One region of the Salimicrobium salexigens genome, then DNA from elsewhere that is predicted to be linked to it. Evidence: riboswitches for the same ligand, from Rfam matches in the RefSeq annotation. Region 1 holds a riboswitch; the other holds the start of a gene.
The links. A riboswitch is a leader RNA that binds a small molecule or an ion and turns the genes downstream of it on or off. The one in region 1 is predicted to bind lysine.

Region 2: it holds a riboswitch for lysine, as region 1 does, so the genes downstream of both, dapA (4-hydroxy-tetrahydrodipicolinate synthase) here and BW931_RS06600 (Na+/H+ antiporter NhaC family protein) in region 1, are expected to answer to the same signal.

What each region holds. Positions count from the first base shown of each region.
Region 1 covers NZ_FTOK01000004.1:194,660-202,127, forward strand. The annotation lists gene BW931_RS06585 (DUF2207 domain-containing protein) at 1-858, shown strand, start outside; gene BW931_RS06590 (sulfite exporter TauE/SafE family protein) at 1,025-1,840, shown strand; gene BW931_RS06595 (bifunctional metallophosphatase/5'-nucleotidase) at 1,856-3,259, shown strand; lysine riboswitch at 3,418-3,594, shown strand; gene BW931_RS06600 (Na+/H+ antiporter NhaC family protein) at 3,729-5,273, shown strand; gene BW931_RS06605 (sodium-dependent transporter) at 5,454-6,980, shown strand; gene BW931_RS06610 (methionine/alanine import family NSS transporter small subunit) at 6,986-7,081, shown strand; gene BW931_RS06615 (YutD family protein) at 7,208-7,468, shown strand, end outside.
Region 2 covers NZ_FTOK01000001.1:161,959-169,426, reverse strand. The annotation lists gene BW931_RS00905 (catalase) at 1-1,493, shown strand, start outside; gene BW931_RS00900 (N-acetylmuramoyl-L-alanine amidase family protein) at 1,564-2,664, opposite strand; gene dapA (4-hydroxy-tetrahydrodipicolinate synthase) at 2,967-3,860, opposite strand; lysine riboswitch at 3,970-4,149, opposite strand; gene BW931_RS00890 (helix-turn-helix transcriptional regulator) at 4,338-5,324, opposite strand; gene BW931_RS00885 (MDR family MFS transporter) at 5,598-7,067, shown strand; gene BW931_RS00880 (GNAT family N-acetyltransferase) at 7,104-7,468, opposite strand, start outside.

The DNA.
Region 1 (7,468 bases):
CTGCGGGAAGCAGAACGTAAGAGAAGCGGCACCGGAAGATTTCCGGAGACTTCGATGAGCCTGCCCGCCATGCTTATGTTCAGCAACTATGGTCAGGTGACGATTCCTATGATGACTCCTGCCCTGCTTGAGGTTGTGAGGAAAGGAAACGTCGAGGAAGGGCCGGAGCAGGAATTCCGGGCAGTGAACCGGGAAACCGATTACCCCCATGAGACGCTTCTGATGAACTGGCTGTTCGATGAAGTGGGAGAGGATGGGACATTCAAGGTGGAAGACCTGGAAGAATATCTGGAGGATGAGGGCCACATTGAATCCTATCAGGAGAACTTCCGTCTGTGGAGCGAAGCAGTAAAACAGGAAGTGAAGCAGTACGACCTGTACGAGAAGAATACGAAAGCCCGCTGGACGGCCGGAGTGGCGGGGCTGGCCATATTGCCTTTTACGATTCTGTTTCCTGTCTATGAAGTATTCATCTGGATGGCGGTCGCGATTGCGTTATTCTTTTACTTTCTCCTGTTCGCTTTGCTCTATCGCCCCCTTACGTTTGAAGGGCAGCGGCTCAAGCAGGAGCTCGAACCACTTAAAACGGGAGAAGAGTGGCAACAGTGGGAAGAAAAAGATCAGATATCCGCCTATCTGTATCAGGTGGGCGCGGGAAAAAGAAAATCGGACATCGATCTGCCCGCCAGTGCCGTAACTGCGAACGATCTCGCCATGTTTATGATACTTGCAGGGACGCTTGATCAGAGTTTCCGACAGGCAGATCAGACCGCCTCCGTTTCGGCTGCGACTACAGGCGCCGGAGCCGGTGGTGGTGCCGGAGTAGGCGGTGGCGGTGGTGGTTCAGGTGCTTTCTGATGCGCCGATTCGATTCTCAACACGTACACTTATAAACCGTTAAATTTTCAATTTATGCACGAGCCTCTTCAGGGGCCCGTGCTTTTTTCCATTCACTGAAAACCTGTGTTATCATCGTTCTAATAAGGGTATAGTTGAATATAAAAGATAAAGAGGGTACATATTTATGATTTTTATAATTATTTCATTGATTATCGGGTTCCTTACCGCTTTCATCGGAAGTATAGCCGGTCTTGGCGGCGGAGTGATTCTAATACCGTCCCTGCTGTTTCTGTCCGATTTCTTCGAAGCTTTTTCGTGGGTCACCCCGCAGAAGATTGTGGCGATATCTCTTATCGTTATGATTTTCACCGGGATGTCCTCCGCCCTTTCCTATATTCGGCATAAGAGGGTCGATTTTAAACTCGGGGCTCTGTTTCTTATCGGAAGTATCCCGGGCGGCATATTTGGGGCGTACATTAACGGTTTTCTCAATGCGGATGTATTTTCCCTCATTTTTGGAGGAGTTATGATTTTCGTATCCCTTCTTTTCTTCCTGCCGAGGCGCCAGGGGTCCACGCCTCTCTTCAAGAAGGGGATGAAAGGGGTCCGGACTGTAGCCGGGGAGGAGTATCACTATACGGTTCCGATTACTCTCGGTCTTGTCCTCGCTTTCGTGGTCGGGACGTTATCCGGACTGCTCGGTATCGGAGGCGGGTCGCTCATGGTGCCGGCGATGATTCTGCTGTTCCAGCTGCCTCCGCATATTGCCACAGCCACCTCGATGTTCATGATATTTTTTGCCGTAATCCCGAGTTCCGTGACGCATATCAGTCTTGGTCACGTGGACTGGTATCGGACACTGTTCTTCATTCCGGGAGCGTATCTCGGCGGCACGGTCGGGGCGTACGTGAATCGTAAGATGAATGCGAAAAGTATAGAATGGGTGCTGCGCATTCTTCTGATTGTCGTAGGTATCCGTCTGATTTCTCAGGGATTATGATAAGGAGAAGAGATTATGATAGAGAAAATATTTATTTACTATACGAGCGATTTGCACAGTTATTTCGAAAAATGGCCGAAACTCGCCGGTTATATCGAAGAGAAACGGCGGGAGCATAGAAACAGAGAAGAAGCTTCTTTTGTATTCGACAACGGGGACCACGTGGACCGCTTCCACCCCGTGGCAGAAGGACTGAAAGGCAAAGGGAACGTGGAATTACTGAATGCAAGCGAATATGATGTAGTGAACTTCGGCAACAACGAAGGCATCACCCTTGCGGAACAGGAACTTTACCATCTGTACGACGAAGCGGACTTTCCGGTAGCCTGCGCGAATGCTTTCCCTATGTCAAAAGAAGATCCGGACTGGCTGAAGCCTTACGTCATCAGGGAGACTGCGAGCGGTGTGAAACTCGGCATAATCGGGCTCACTGCTCCTTTCCGTGTATTCTATCAGCTGCTCGGGTGGAAAGTGGAGGCACCGGAGAGAATGATGGACAGGTATATGGAGGAAGTGAAGGAACAGAGTGATATCGTGGTTCTTCTTTCCCACCTCGGTTACCATACGGACCGGCAGATGGCTGCCGATTATCCCGGACTTGACGTAATCATCGGAGGTCATACTCATCACCTTCTTCCGGAAGGGGAGAAGCACAATGGCGTGCTGCTTACGGCTGCTGGGAAGCACGGGACACATCTCGGTGAAATTTTTATAGACTGGGATCATTCGAAGCAGAAACTGGTGAATAAGGAAGCGTACACGGTCGCATCCGATACGCTTGAAGAAAGTGCGGAAGTGAGAGAAAGGCTCGAGAATTTAAAAGAAAAAGCGCACCGGCGTCTTTATTCGACCGTGGCGGAACTGAAAACTCCTCTGACAGCGGACTGGTTCCATGAGACACCGCTGATGAGAGAACTGACGAAGGAACTGCGCAGCTGGACAGAGGCAGATATAGCTATGCTGAATGCCGGTGTCATTCTTGAAGGACTGGATGAGGGAGCCGTGACGTACGCGGATCTGCACCGAATCTGTCCCCACCCGATGAACCCCTGCAAGGTCCATTTGAGCGGCAAGGAAATCGTCGAAGTCGTCCGCTCCGCCTACACGAAACAGGTGACGGAATTTCCGCTGAAAGGGCTCGGGTTCCGCGGAGAAGTGATCGGTAAAATGATTTTTGAAGGTATTGAAATCGAAACGGCCACTTCCCCGGGCGGAGGCGAACACGTGCGTAAAGTATGGTTCGACGGTCAGCCGATCGAACGGGACCGCTGGTACAGTCTGGCTACAGCAGATACGTTCAGTTTCGGGAAGTTTTTCCCGGAAATCAGTCACAGTGCGACGAAAACGTATTACCTGCCGGAAATGCTTCGCGATCTGCTGCTTGAAGTTGTGCAGTCCGGAGAGTATTCTTCCCGGTAACGGTATCGAGGGCGTCGCCGTCCATTTTTTAGTAATAGGCCGGTTTAAAAGAATTGCTGGAGACGGCAATTCTTTTTTTGAAGCTTAAGTCCCCTTGCAATAGGGAAGGGAAGCTGATAGAATTTAATCCGAATTGAATACGCGTGACCTTATCGCCACGATGAGGTAGAGGTGCAGGACATATCAGTATCGGGAACGAGCGTGACAGCGAAGAGCCCCCGGGAAAGGATGCCCTGCCGAAGTATGGATGGACCGTCACACCTTCCATGCTGGTACATGTTTGAACAAAAGATGTACTGTCATGCATGTTACATGCATGGTGCGCTACTGATCGCATGGAGGATAATCATATTGCTGAAGCAATGATGGATTATTTTCTGTCATTGTTTTTTTATATGCAAAAAAACTTCGATTACTCCTATGTTCATGTAGTCGATCCATGCCAAAAAAATTTTGGAGGTACGACTTTATGGAAGGAACAATCTATTCTCTTATACCGGCCGTTCTTATGCTTATTCTCGTCATAGCGACCCGGCAGGTTCTGCTGTCTCTCGGTCTCGGAATTCTCATCGGAGCGTTTATGCTTACCGGATTCGACATAACGGGGACTCTCAGTCTTCTGTGGCAGGAATTCTCCACGATTTTCTATACAGAAGGGGCACTGAATATCGGGAACCTGTACCTGCTCTCTTTTCTGCTGCTGCTCGGCGTCATGACCGCGTTCATGACTGCCTCCGGCGGAAGCAGGGCGTTCGGGAAGTGGGCGATTTCCCGCGTGAAGACGAAGCGGAGTGCTTCTTTAGTGCCGGCAGTGCTCGGTATCATCATTTTCATTGATGATTACTTCAACGCTCTTGCCGTCGGTCAGGTAGCCCGGCCGGTTACCGACAGACAGAAAGTGTCGAGAGCCAAACTCGCTTATTATATCGATTCCACTTCGGCTCCGGTGACGGTGATTTCTCCGATTTCGAGTTGGGGTGCCTATATCATCGGTACAATCGGTACGATTCTCGCTGCGAATGAAATAACGGATATCGGGGCTTTCGAAGCATTCATCCAGATGATTCCTTATAACTTCTACGTCTTTGCCGCGCTGCTGCTCGTCTTCCTCACAATCATGCTGAAGCTGGACCTCGGTTCCATGAAAAAGCACGAACGAAGAGCGGAGGAGACGGGGGAGTTGACCGATCCGAAGCATACGGATATACCCGGGGATCTTAATGAAGAGTTCTATCCTCATGATAATGGCCATATCAGACACCTGCTCGTGCCGATTGCCGTACTCGTTGTGATGACAGTAGGTTTGATGATTTTCACCGGTGTGCGGGCCAGTGAAGGTGCTGCAGATATTTTGAGTACGTTCGCCAACACGAACGTCAATTTCTCCCTGTTTTACGGAGGACTGACAGCGGCTGTCGTTGCGATTCTGATGTACACCGGTCTCCCTTACGGCAAGTCTCCGCTCCGGAAAGTGCTTCTGGAAGGGATTAAGGCGATGCTCCCGGCTATCTACATTCTTGTCCTGGCATGGATGATCGGTTCAGTGATCGATCAACTCAGTACGGGTGAGTATCTTGCCGGACTCGTGCAGGCGTCGAACCTGAATGTCGCCTATCTTCCCCTGCTTATTTTCTTTACGGCAGGGTTTATGGCTCTCGCAACAGGGACGTCCTGGGGCACGTTCGGAATCATGCTCCCGATTGCAGGGGAAATCGCTGCGGTCACGGACCCGTCCTTCATCGTGCCGGCATTGTCCGCGGTTCTGGCAGGTTCCGTATTCGGGGATCACTGTTCCCCGATTTCCGATACGACGATTCTTTCGTCTACGGGAGCCGGGTCCCATCACATCGATCACGTACTGACCCAGCTTCCGTACGCTATTATCGCAGCGGTCGCCGCTTCGACGGGGTATTTTCTTTTTGCACTGCTGGGAAGTGTGTGGTTACCGCTGCTTGCGACTCTTTTAGTAGTAGTTGCAGCCGGTTTCCTGTTCAAACCTGAAACAAATAGCTGAGTGCCCCTAAAGACCGACGTGTGTCGGTCTTTTTGTTTACATTAGTTTGTTAAACTTTCTTTTGACATAGTTGAAATTTCCCATTATACTTTATACAAGATTACAGAATAATCTCATTTGTCCGAATCTTTTAAATTTTCGCCATGGGGGACAGGTGAAGTCTAAAGGGAGGTCTTTTCTATGGAAAATCGCTCACAATGGGGCACCCGGGTAGGGTTCCTGCTTGCAGCGATGGGGTCGGCTATCGGCCTTGGTAACATCTGGCGTTTTCCGGCTACAGCTTATGAAAGTGGTGGCGGTGCATTCATCGTTCCTTATCTATTCGCGCTACTCACTGCCGGGATTCCGCTGTTGATTATGGAGTACACTATCGGTCACCGGTACAGAGGATCCGCTCCGAAATCCTTTGCTACCATCAACAAAAAGATGGAATGGATCGGCTGGTGGCAGGTACTTGTCGCGTTTGTTATTTCGACGTATTATGCAGTCATCATAGCCTGGGCATTAATGTATGCCTATTATTCGATCGGTCTGACATGGGGGAGTGATCCGACGGCTTTCTTCGTGGGAGATTTCCTTAATCTGGTAGACCCCGGTCAGCTTGGCGGTCTCGTACCTAAAGTACTCATCCCTCTCGTTATCGTATGGGCTATAGTGCTCGGAACACTGTCTCGGGGAGTCAAAAAAGGGATTGAAGTCGCCAACAAGATATTCATCCCGGCTCTCGTCGTTCTGTTTCTTATCATCGTCGTTCGGGCTGTAACGCTTCCCGGCGCAATGAACGGTCTGAACAGCTTTTTCGAACCGGACTGGAGCCGAATACTGGATGCAGAAGTATGGATTGCTGCTTACGGGCAGATTTTCTTCAGTTTATCCATCGCTTTTGCAATTATGGTAACGTATGCCTCCTATCTGCCGAGAAAGTCCGATATTACGAACAACGCATTCATTACCGGTTTTGCGAACTCATCTTTTGAAATTCTTGCAGGAATCGGGGTGTTTTCCGCAGTCGGATTCATGGCTTTCCAGTACGACACGACTGTGGCAGGCCTGGCAGCCGAGAAAGGGGTCGGAGGGATAGGACTTGCTTTCATGGTGTTCCCTGAAATCATCAGTCAGATTCCGGGCATACCGGGACTGTTCGGTGTCCTGTTCTTCGCCTCTCTCGTTCTGGCAGGATTCTCCTCTCTGATTTCTATTTCGGAAACTTACGTTGCTGCTGTGTCTGAGAAATTCAATATTTCCCGACAGAAATCGGTTATCTTCGGCGGTGGAATTGCAGCTATCCTTTCGCTGTTGTACGCAACGAAAGGCGGTCTGAACATACTCGATACCGTCGATCACTTTATCAACAGTTACGGTGTCGCTCTCGCGGGTCTTGTCGAGGTAGTAGCCGTCGCCTGGTTCGCAAAAGAACTGAAAGCTCTTCAGGAACATGCGAACTCGAGTTCCGACGTGATGCTCGCCGGCTGGTGGCGCTTCTGTCTCGGCGTCCTCACACCAATTGTACTCGGTTTCCAGATGATTCAGAACTTCACGAACGAACTTGCAGAACCATATGCCGGTTATCCGACGGACTTTCTTATCTATTTCGGGTGGGTAGTGGCGCTGGCAGCTATCCTCATCGGTATTGCCTTCTCCATGAAGAAATGGCCTCAGGGTACGGCGTTCGAAGATCCGACTAAACCTAATCACAAGGAGGGGTAACTCTGATGGCTATCGTTATGTTTATTCTCACCATCACGATCATTTGGGGCGGACTCGCTCTAAGTATCACGAACGCTGTACGTAAATCCAAAAATTCATAAGTTACAGACGGTCTGCACTTGGTGCAGGCTGTTTTTTTATATGGGAAATACCCGGGAGGTGGTCGTTACCTTTTTCTTCGGAGTGTGGAATTATGGTATACTGGCAACAGTGTAAGAGGTGATAACATGTTGGAATTGTTAGGTAAACAATATGAAATTTTAGAGGATCACCGCAATGCGGTGGAAGAAGAGTCTATTGAACAAAGAGCAAGCGAGATACTCGGGAAATACGATTTCATCGTAGGTGACTGGGGATATGGTCAGCTCAGGCTGAAAGGATTCTATGATGATCAGAACCAGAAAGCGACGTTCGATACGAAGATAAGTACGCTCGAAGATTATTTGTACGAGTACTGTAATTTCGGTTGTGCCTATTTTGTGCTGAAA
Region 2 (7,468 bases), on a different contig from region 1:
CATTCTGGGATTTCATTGCGAATAACCAGGAATCGGCACACATGATTTTGTGGGCGATGAGTCCCCGGTCCATTCCGAGAAGCTTCCGGATGATGGAAGGTTTCGGTGTAAACACTTTCCGACTGGTAAATAAAGAAGGAAAAGGTCATCTGGTGAAGTTCCACTGGAAGCCGAAACTCGGCGTACACTCCCTCGTATGGGACGAGGCACAAAAAGTGAATGGTAAAAACCCGGATTTCCATCGTGCCGATCTTTACGAAGCAATTGAAAATGGAGATTTCGTCGAATTCGAACTGGGACTTCAGATAATCGATGAAGGAGATGAGCATTCTTTCGATTTTGATGTTCTGGATCCTACGAAAGTGTGGCCCGAAGAAGAAGTTCCGGTCAAACGGGTAGGTAAGCTGACGCTGAACCGGAACGTGGACAACGTGTTTGCCGAGAACGAACAGGTCGCTTTCCACCCGGGCCACGTCGTACCTGGAATCGACTTTTCCAATGACCCGCTGTTACAGGGACGTCTGTTCTCTTATACAGACACTCAGCTGACACGTCTCGGAGGGCCCAATTTCCACGAAATTCCGATCAACCGACCCGTCTGCCCTTTCCATAACAACCAGCGCGACGGTATGCACCGAATGACGATTAACCGCGGTCAGTCGAGTTACCACAATAACTCGTTGGCGGATAACCATCCGCGTACTGTTCCTCCGGAGGAAGGCGGATTCGAACATTATCAGGAAAAAGTGGAAGGTGAGAAAGTACGCGCACGGAGCGAAAGCTTCAAAGACCACTTCTCTCAGGCCATCATGTTCTGGAACAGTATGAGTGAACACGAGAAAGGTCATATTAAAGATGCTATAAGCTTTGAACTTGGTAAATGTCAGCAGACAGCCGTCCGCGAACAGGTTGTGGATATGCTTTCCAATATAAGCGGAGATCTTGCTTCCTACGTAGCAGATAATCTCGGACTGGCAGCACCACAAAATCAGGCGGAAAATATAACAAAAACTTCTCCGGCTCTGAGCATGGCGAATACGGTACAGTCACCTGAAACCCGTAAAATTGCCGTGCTGCTTGCAGAAGGCTTCAACGGTGAAGAAGTTCAGGGAGTCCTTGACGGTATCGATAAAGCCGGTGCGGATGCTGAAATATTCAGTACCAAACTCGGTAAAATCAAAGCTGATAATGGGTACACGGTAGAGGCGGATCATACATTCCTTACCGGAGATTCCGTACTTTTCGATGCTGTGTACGTTGTAGGCGGCCCTGACCTCAGTGAATCTTACAAAATGAAGGCGAAGTACTTCACGAAAGAAGCTTACATGCACTTCAAGCCTGTCGGAGCGACTCACGACGGTAAAGACTGGCTCGAAGAAGCGGGCATGAGCGGACAGCCGGGAGTCATCACTTCAGATGATCTCGAGTCCTTTGGAGAAGACTTCATTAAAGCCGTAGCCGCACACCGTTTCTTTGATCGCGAATTAGTATAAATCAAAAACCCCGGATTCAGAGAATCCGGGGTTTCGTATGTCTTCAAAATCTGTTATGTAAGTCCTGATGTTATTTTGATAAATAATTGCGCAATCCTTCTGTTACTGCCTGAGCTACCTGATTCTGGTGGTCCCTCGTCTTTGCAAGATCCAGTTCGTAACCATTGGAAATATAGCCGAGTTCCAGCAATGCAGCAGGAGCCTTGTTACCACGAAGCACCTGGAAAATTCCATGAAGTGTGCCATCATCCTGATAACTTGTGCGTGCTGTGAGACGGTTCTGTATGGAGGCAGCGAGAGACGGAGACCCGTAGTAATAAGAGCTTATCCCTCTTGCACTTTCGTATTTGTGAGAATTGTAGTGAAGACTTACGAAAGCGTCTGCATTGTGACGGGCGGAAGATCCGGTGCGTTCGAAAAGCGAAACGTATCGGTCGGAGGTTCGTGTCATAATTACCTCCGCTCCGGCATACCTGAGTGCCCCTGCCACCGTCTGTGCGGTCTGAAGGGTTAAATTTTTCTCAAGCGTTCCATCTCTGCCTATCGCTCCGGGTTCGTACCCACCGTGGCCGGCATCTACAACGATCGTGGAATTCTTTAAAGAAGAAACATCTTCAGAGGGGGAAGCGGAATGGGACGCTTTAACAGCAGTGGCCCTGCCGGAACTTGTCAAAAATCCTGCAATCCACGCCTCAGAGCCGTTACCAAGTTGAACTTTTACCCAGCCATTTTGTTCTTCTAATTTCTGATACGTGTCCCCCTGTCCGGCGAACCCGACGATTGGAGTCTCTGTGCCCGGCCCTTGTCGAAGGTAAACGGTATCAGCCTGGACGATTATGTCTCCTGAAGCTGTCTGTCCGGAGGAAGCGGAATTTCCTGCTGATACAAGATAATGACCCGCTACCCAGCCACTTTGTCCATTATAATCAACATTCGCCCAGCCGTATTTCTCTTCCTGCACTGTTACTTCCGTACCCCGAGAGAGCGCTCCCAGCACTTCGGACTCGCTCCCCGGCGCTTCCCTCAAGTACAGAGAGGAAGCGTCCACCTGCTTCGTGGAGTGACTGTCTGCCGCTACTGCAAAAGTTCCTGTAAAAATAAATAAAAAAGTAAGTAATAGAGCGGTAATCTGTTTAATAATGACTATCCCTCCTTTTGTTTGCCGGGCCAAGGCCGGCAGTTATCATTATAACACTTTTCCATAAAACGAACACCCAGCGAATGGATTAATTCAGAATCTGGTCTTAAATACAGGTATAACAAAAGTCCATGACAAAAATTATCCCCCCAGGAAGTCGGACGATGCTGTCCGGTTCCAGGAGGGGGTTCGACGTATAAATAAAAAAGAACAACACTTCGCATCCTGCGGGCACGGCCCGCAGCAGTCTCCGTGTTGTTCTACAGAAAATCATTTCAATGAATTAACCGGTTCCTGTCTTCCCATTATCCGTGCTGTCCCGGTCTTTATACAGCTTAAATGCTTGCTACTTTCTTTTGCTGATAAATATCTATCATATTATGCAGTGCTGAACATTCGGCGTCGTCCAAAGGAATCATAGGAAGGCGTACGCTCCCTACGGAAACGCCCATGTAATTCAGGGCTTCCTTCACAGGTGAAGGACTCGGCTGGGCAAAAATAAGTTTCATCATAGGCAGAATGTAACCGTGCAGAGTAGCCGCCGTCTTCACATCCCCACGCTTGTAACTGTCTATCATATCTTTCATTTCGTCACCGATAACATGGGAAGACACGGAAATGACTCCGGCGCCCCCTACGGATAACATAGGTAACGTCAGGCTGTCTTCTCCAGTGTAAATGGAAAAGTCCTGAGGTGTCTGGCTGATGATACGCGTGGCAGCATCCAGATCACCGCTCGCTTCTTTTACAGAAACAATGTTCTTGATTTCAGCAAGCCTGATAATCGTATCGGGTTCAATGTTTACAACGCTCCGTCCGGGAATATTGTATAACATGACCGGGAGCGAGGTTGCTGCAGCAACTTGAGAAAAGTGACGATACAGACCTTCCTGAGAAGGTTTGCTATAGTAAGGAGCTACGAGCATAATGCCGTCCACTCCCACTGCTTCTATCCGTTTTGTCAGTTCTACAGAGGCTTTCGTATTGTTGGAACCGGTACCTGCGATGACCGGCACTCTTCCGTCTGCTACTTCCACTACAAAGCGGCAAAGCTCCACTTTCTCCTCAGCTGTCAAAGTCGGGGACTCTCCGGTCGTTCCGGCTACGACAAGTCCCTCCGAACCGTGGAGGATCAAATGCTCCACGAGATTTCTCGTCCGGTTATAATCGATGTCCTCCTGGTCGTCAAAAGGCGTCACCATGGCAGTCAATAATTGTCCAAAATTCATTGTTACACACCCTTTTTAAGATTTTTAGATTTAGGTGCGGAGGACCATAATAAAAAGCAACAACGGAGATCAGGGCCGCTGTTGCCGTAGAAACATGTATATCGTTTCTCCGTAAGATAGCCCTCCATATAGTCTCCTATATGACAGTTCTGCATCTTTTAAATACCAGAACCAGCGGTCAGAATCATGAGGTTTCTGCCACTTCGGCAATGTCCCCTTTCGATGCGATTCACCGAAGCCTCCGCTTCTCCCTGCATCTACTAATGGTTATTGCACCTCTACCCTTACTTCAAACATTATTTGAAATAAGATGTGGTATTGAATTACTTCCAACATACCAGAGCAGGGCCCTTTTTACAATCGATTCGTTTCAAAAAAATCTTTTATTTTCGTATTTCTTCAATGCCCATTGTCAGCTTTGTTTCGTTACACTGCAAGGTACTTGACCAGCTATTGAAAAGAGTAGGGTCCAGAACTTCATTCTTCATAAAGACGTCTCATTTTCTCAATCTCCTTCTCCACTTCCTGTTTAAGGGTGCGTGGAGATATAACCCGGGCCTTGTGCCCCCACTGAAGCACCCAGGTGACTAGTCCCGTACTCATCTTTCCTTCTGTGGATAGGAGAAAATACTCTTCGTCCACCTGTTTCACCGATACTTCGAGACCAAATCTGTCGAGCACTACATTCAAAAGGGACTGATGAAATTTTATTTCGACTTTCATATTTTCTCCGGAGAACATATGAAAACTTTGATTAACGTACTCCTGAACATCGAAGTCTCCTTTTTCAAACGTCTCATCGGCGATACGGATGTTTCTTATACGATCCAGACGGTAGTGACGCATCTCTTCTGTTTTACGGAACCAGCCGATCAAATAGTAGAAGTCGTTCTGCCAGATAAGGGCATACGGCTTCACTTCGTATTCGTCTCCATTCCTATGATATTCGAACGTTTTATTCATGTTGTATTTACCATACTTGAAGCAGACGACCCGCTGCTCGGAAATAGCCCGGTGCACATGATCTATATTGATTTTCACCTGATCGTAATCGTTCGCTGTCATCTGTGAAAATATAAGAGGGTCCGGGAGGGTCGCAGCAATATGTCTACTCGTTAATTTGCCCAGCTTTTTAATAAGTTTCTTTTTTTCTTCCTCATTAATGAAACGGGCAGACAAAATGGCATCATTCAACAATCGAAGCTGATACGTTTCAAACAATCTGTCCTGAAAACTGTAATATACTTTGCCGAATTTCCCCCTGTTTTTTATAATTTCATAACCGATCTCTTCCAACACGTTCATGTCACTTTTCAGGGTTCTCGCATCGAATTCTCTATCTACCCCGAAAAACTCCTGTAACTTACTGCTCATTTCCGTAATGCTCAGTTCGTTATTTTCGTCCGTCTCTTCAAAAAGGATACGTAACAACACTAACAGCCTGGTATTGTTGTTCAGTTCCAAACACTCACCCCTCGACGACTTCAAAATAGATTTGCTTCATATATCTTAAATTCATAGTAAAATTTATTCACACTGTTGTCTATGCTTAATCGTTAAAAATGCCCACAGTTCCCAAAGGTAAACATTTTTTTGTGTTTCTGGTAATTTTTTATAAAACAGTCGTATGTCCCTGTTTTCACTCATTAACTGAGTACGGATTTGAAATTGTTGTCACCGCCGGAGCGTGGGAGTATAATATTCCATTAGTCTATGCAAACTAAAGGAGGGTTATAAATGGTGGAACAGAACTACAACAGAGTTCTGGTTGCAGCATTGCTCATATCAGGATCTTTCATTACGATCCTTAACCAGACACTCATGATCACGGCCATTCCTCCAATTATGGAAGAAATGAATGTATCGGCCAACTCCGCCCAGTGGCTGACCACCGTCTTTATGCTCGTAAACGGAATAATGATTCCGATTACCGCATTTTTAATAGAAAAATTCACAACAAGACAGCTGTTTATGACAGCTATGACAATTTTTCTGGTTGGGACATTTCTTGGAGGTATCGCTTTTAACTTCCAAAGCTTAATCGTGGCACGCGTAGTTCAATCAGCCGGAGCCGGCATCATGCTCCCGCTGATGCAGACGGTCTTTCTGCTTATATTCCCGGTGGAAAAACGCGGAACGGCCATGGGGTACATAGGACTCGTTATTTCCTTCGCCCCTGCCATCGGCCCTACCCTTTCCGGGTGGGTAACTGAAGAATTTACATGGAGATACCTGTTCTGGTTCATCTTCCCGCTTGTCATTATTATGATTTTGGTAGCTTTCTTCGTACTGAGGAACGTGACGGAACTAAAAAATCCGAAACTCGATATTCCTTCCGTACTTCTTTCCACGTTCGGCTTCGGAGGCCTACTTTACGGATTTACAAGTGCCGGAAACAATGGATGGGGAAGCCCTATCACTCTCCTCGGCCTTGCAGCCGGGTCCGTCATTCTCTTCGCTTTTATCAGAAGACAGTTGAGTATGACTCATCCGATGCTTGAGTTCCGGGTATTCAAACTGAAAACATTCAGACTGACCACCATTATCGCCGGCATTACGTTCATGGGGCTTATAGGTTCTGAAACACTGATCCCGCTTTTCATGCAGAACATGCGTGGTTTCACTGCGTTCGAATCCGGTCTCGTACTTCTGCCGGGGGCTCTCATTTCCGGGTTGATGTCTCCTATTACCGGAAGGATTTTTGACCGGATCGGAGGACGTGTGCTCGGAGTGATAGGTCTCTCGATCATGACGACCGGAACAATTCTTTTGGGAGTACTTGATACGGAAACGACTCTCACTTACCTGATGGTCGTCTACGCTATCCGCATGTTCGGTTTCTCGATGGTGATGATGCCCGTCACCACTTCAGGTTTGAACGAACTGCCCAACAAACTAATTCCTCACGGAGCCGCAGTGAGCAACACAATGAGACAAATCGCCGCTTCCGTGGGTACTGCCGTTCTGGTCACTCTGATGACAACATCCAAAGACGTGGCAGCATCTCTCACATCCATGGATAGGCCCGATATTTTTGGAGTTAATTTCGCTTTCTTCCTCATTGCCGCTCTCTCGGCGGTATCAACGGTTCTTGCTTTATTCATTAAGCGCACCTCTCCGCCTAGTGACGAGCAGTGGGACGAGTGGGAAAGACAGGCTCAGGAACAAAAAAACGAAAAACAAAAAGAGAAAGCAGCAGGCGGATAAATCGCCTGTTGCTTTCTCTTTTGCTATATTGTCTTATTAACGGAAGCTTTTTTCCATCGTTACGTGCGGAATATTGGCATCCATAAACTCATCAGAAGTCGTACGATAGCCGAGACTTTCATAAAAAGTTTCCGCCCGGGTCTGAGCATTCAACTTCGCCTTATCCCTTCCTTCTTTCTGGACGCGCTCTTCCATCGTACCTATCATCTGTTTCCCGAATGACAAGCCACGATGTTCCTTGAGCACACAAATACGTTCAAGTTTTCCGTAGTCATCCATTATGCGGAGACGTGCGGCTGCGACGGGCTGATCGTCTTCATAACCAACGAAATGCACAGACACTTCATCAAGACCATCATGCTCTTCTTCTTCTGTAACATTCTGCTCTTCAATAAACACTT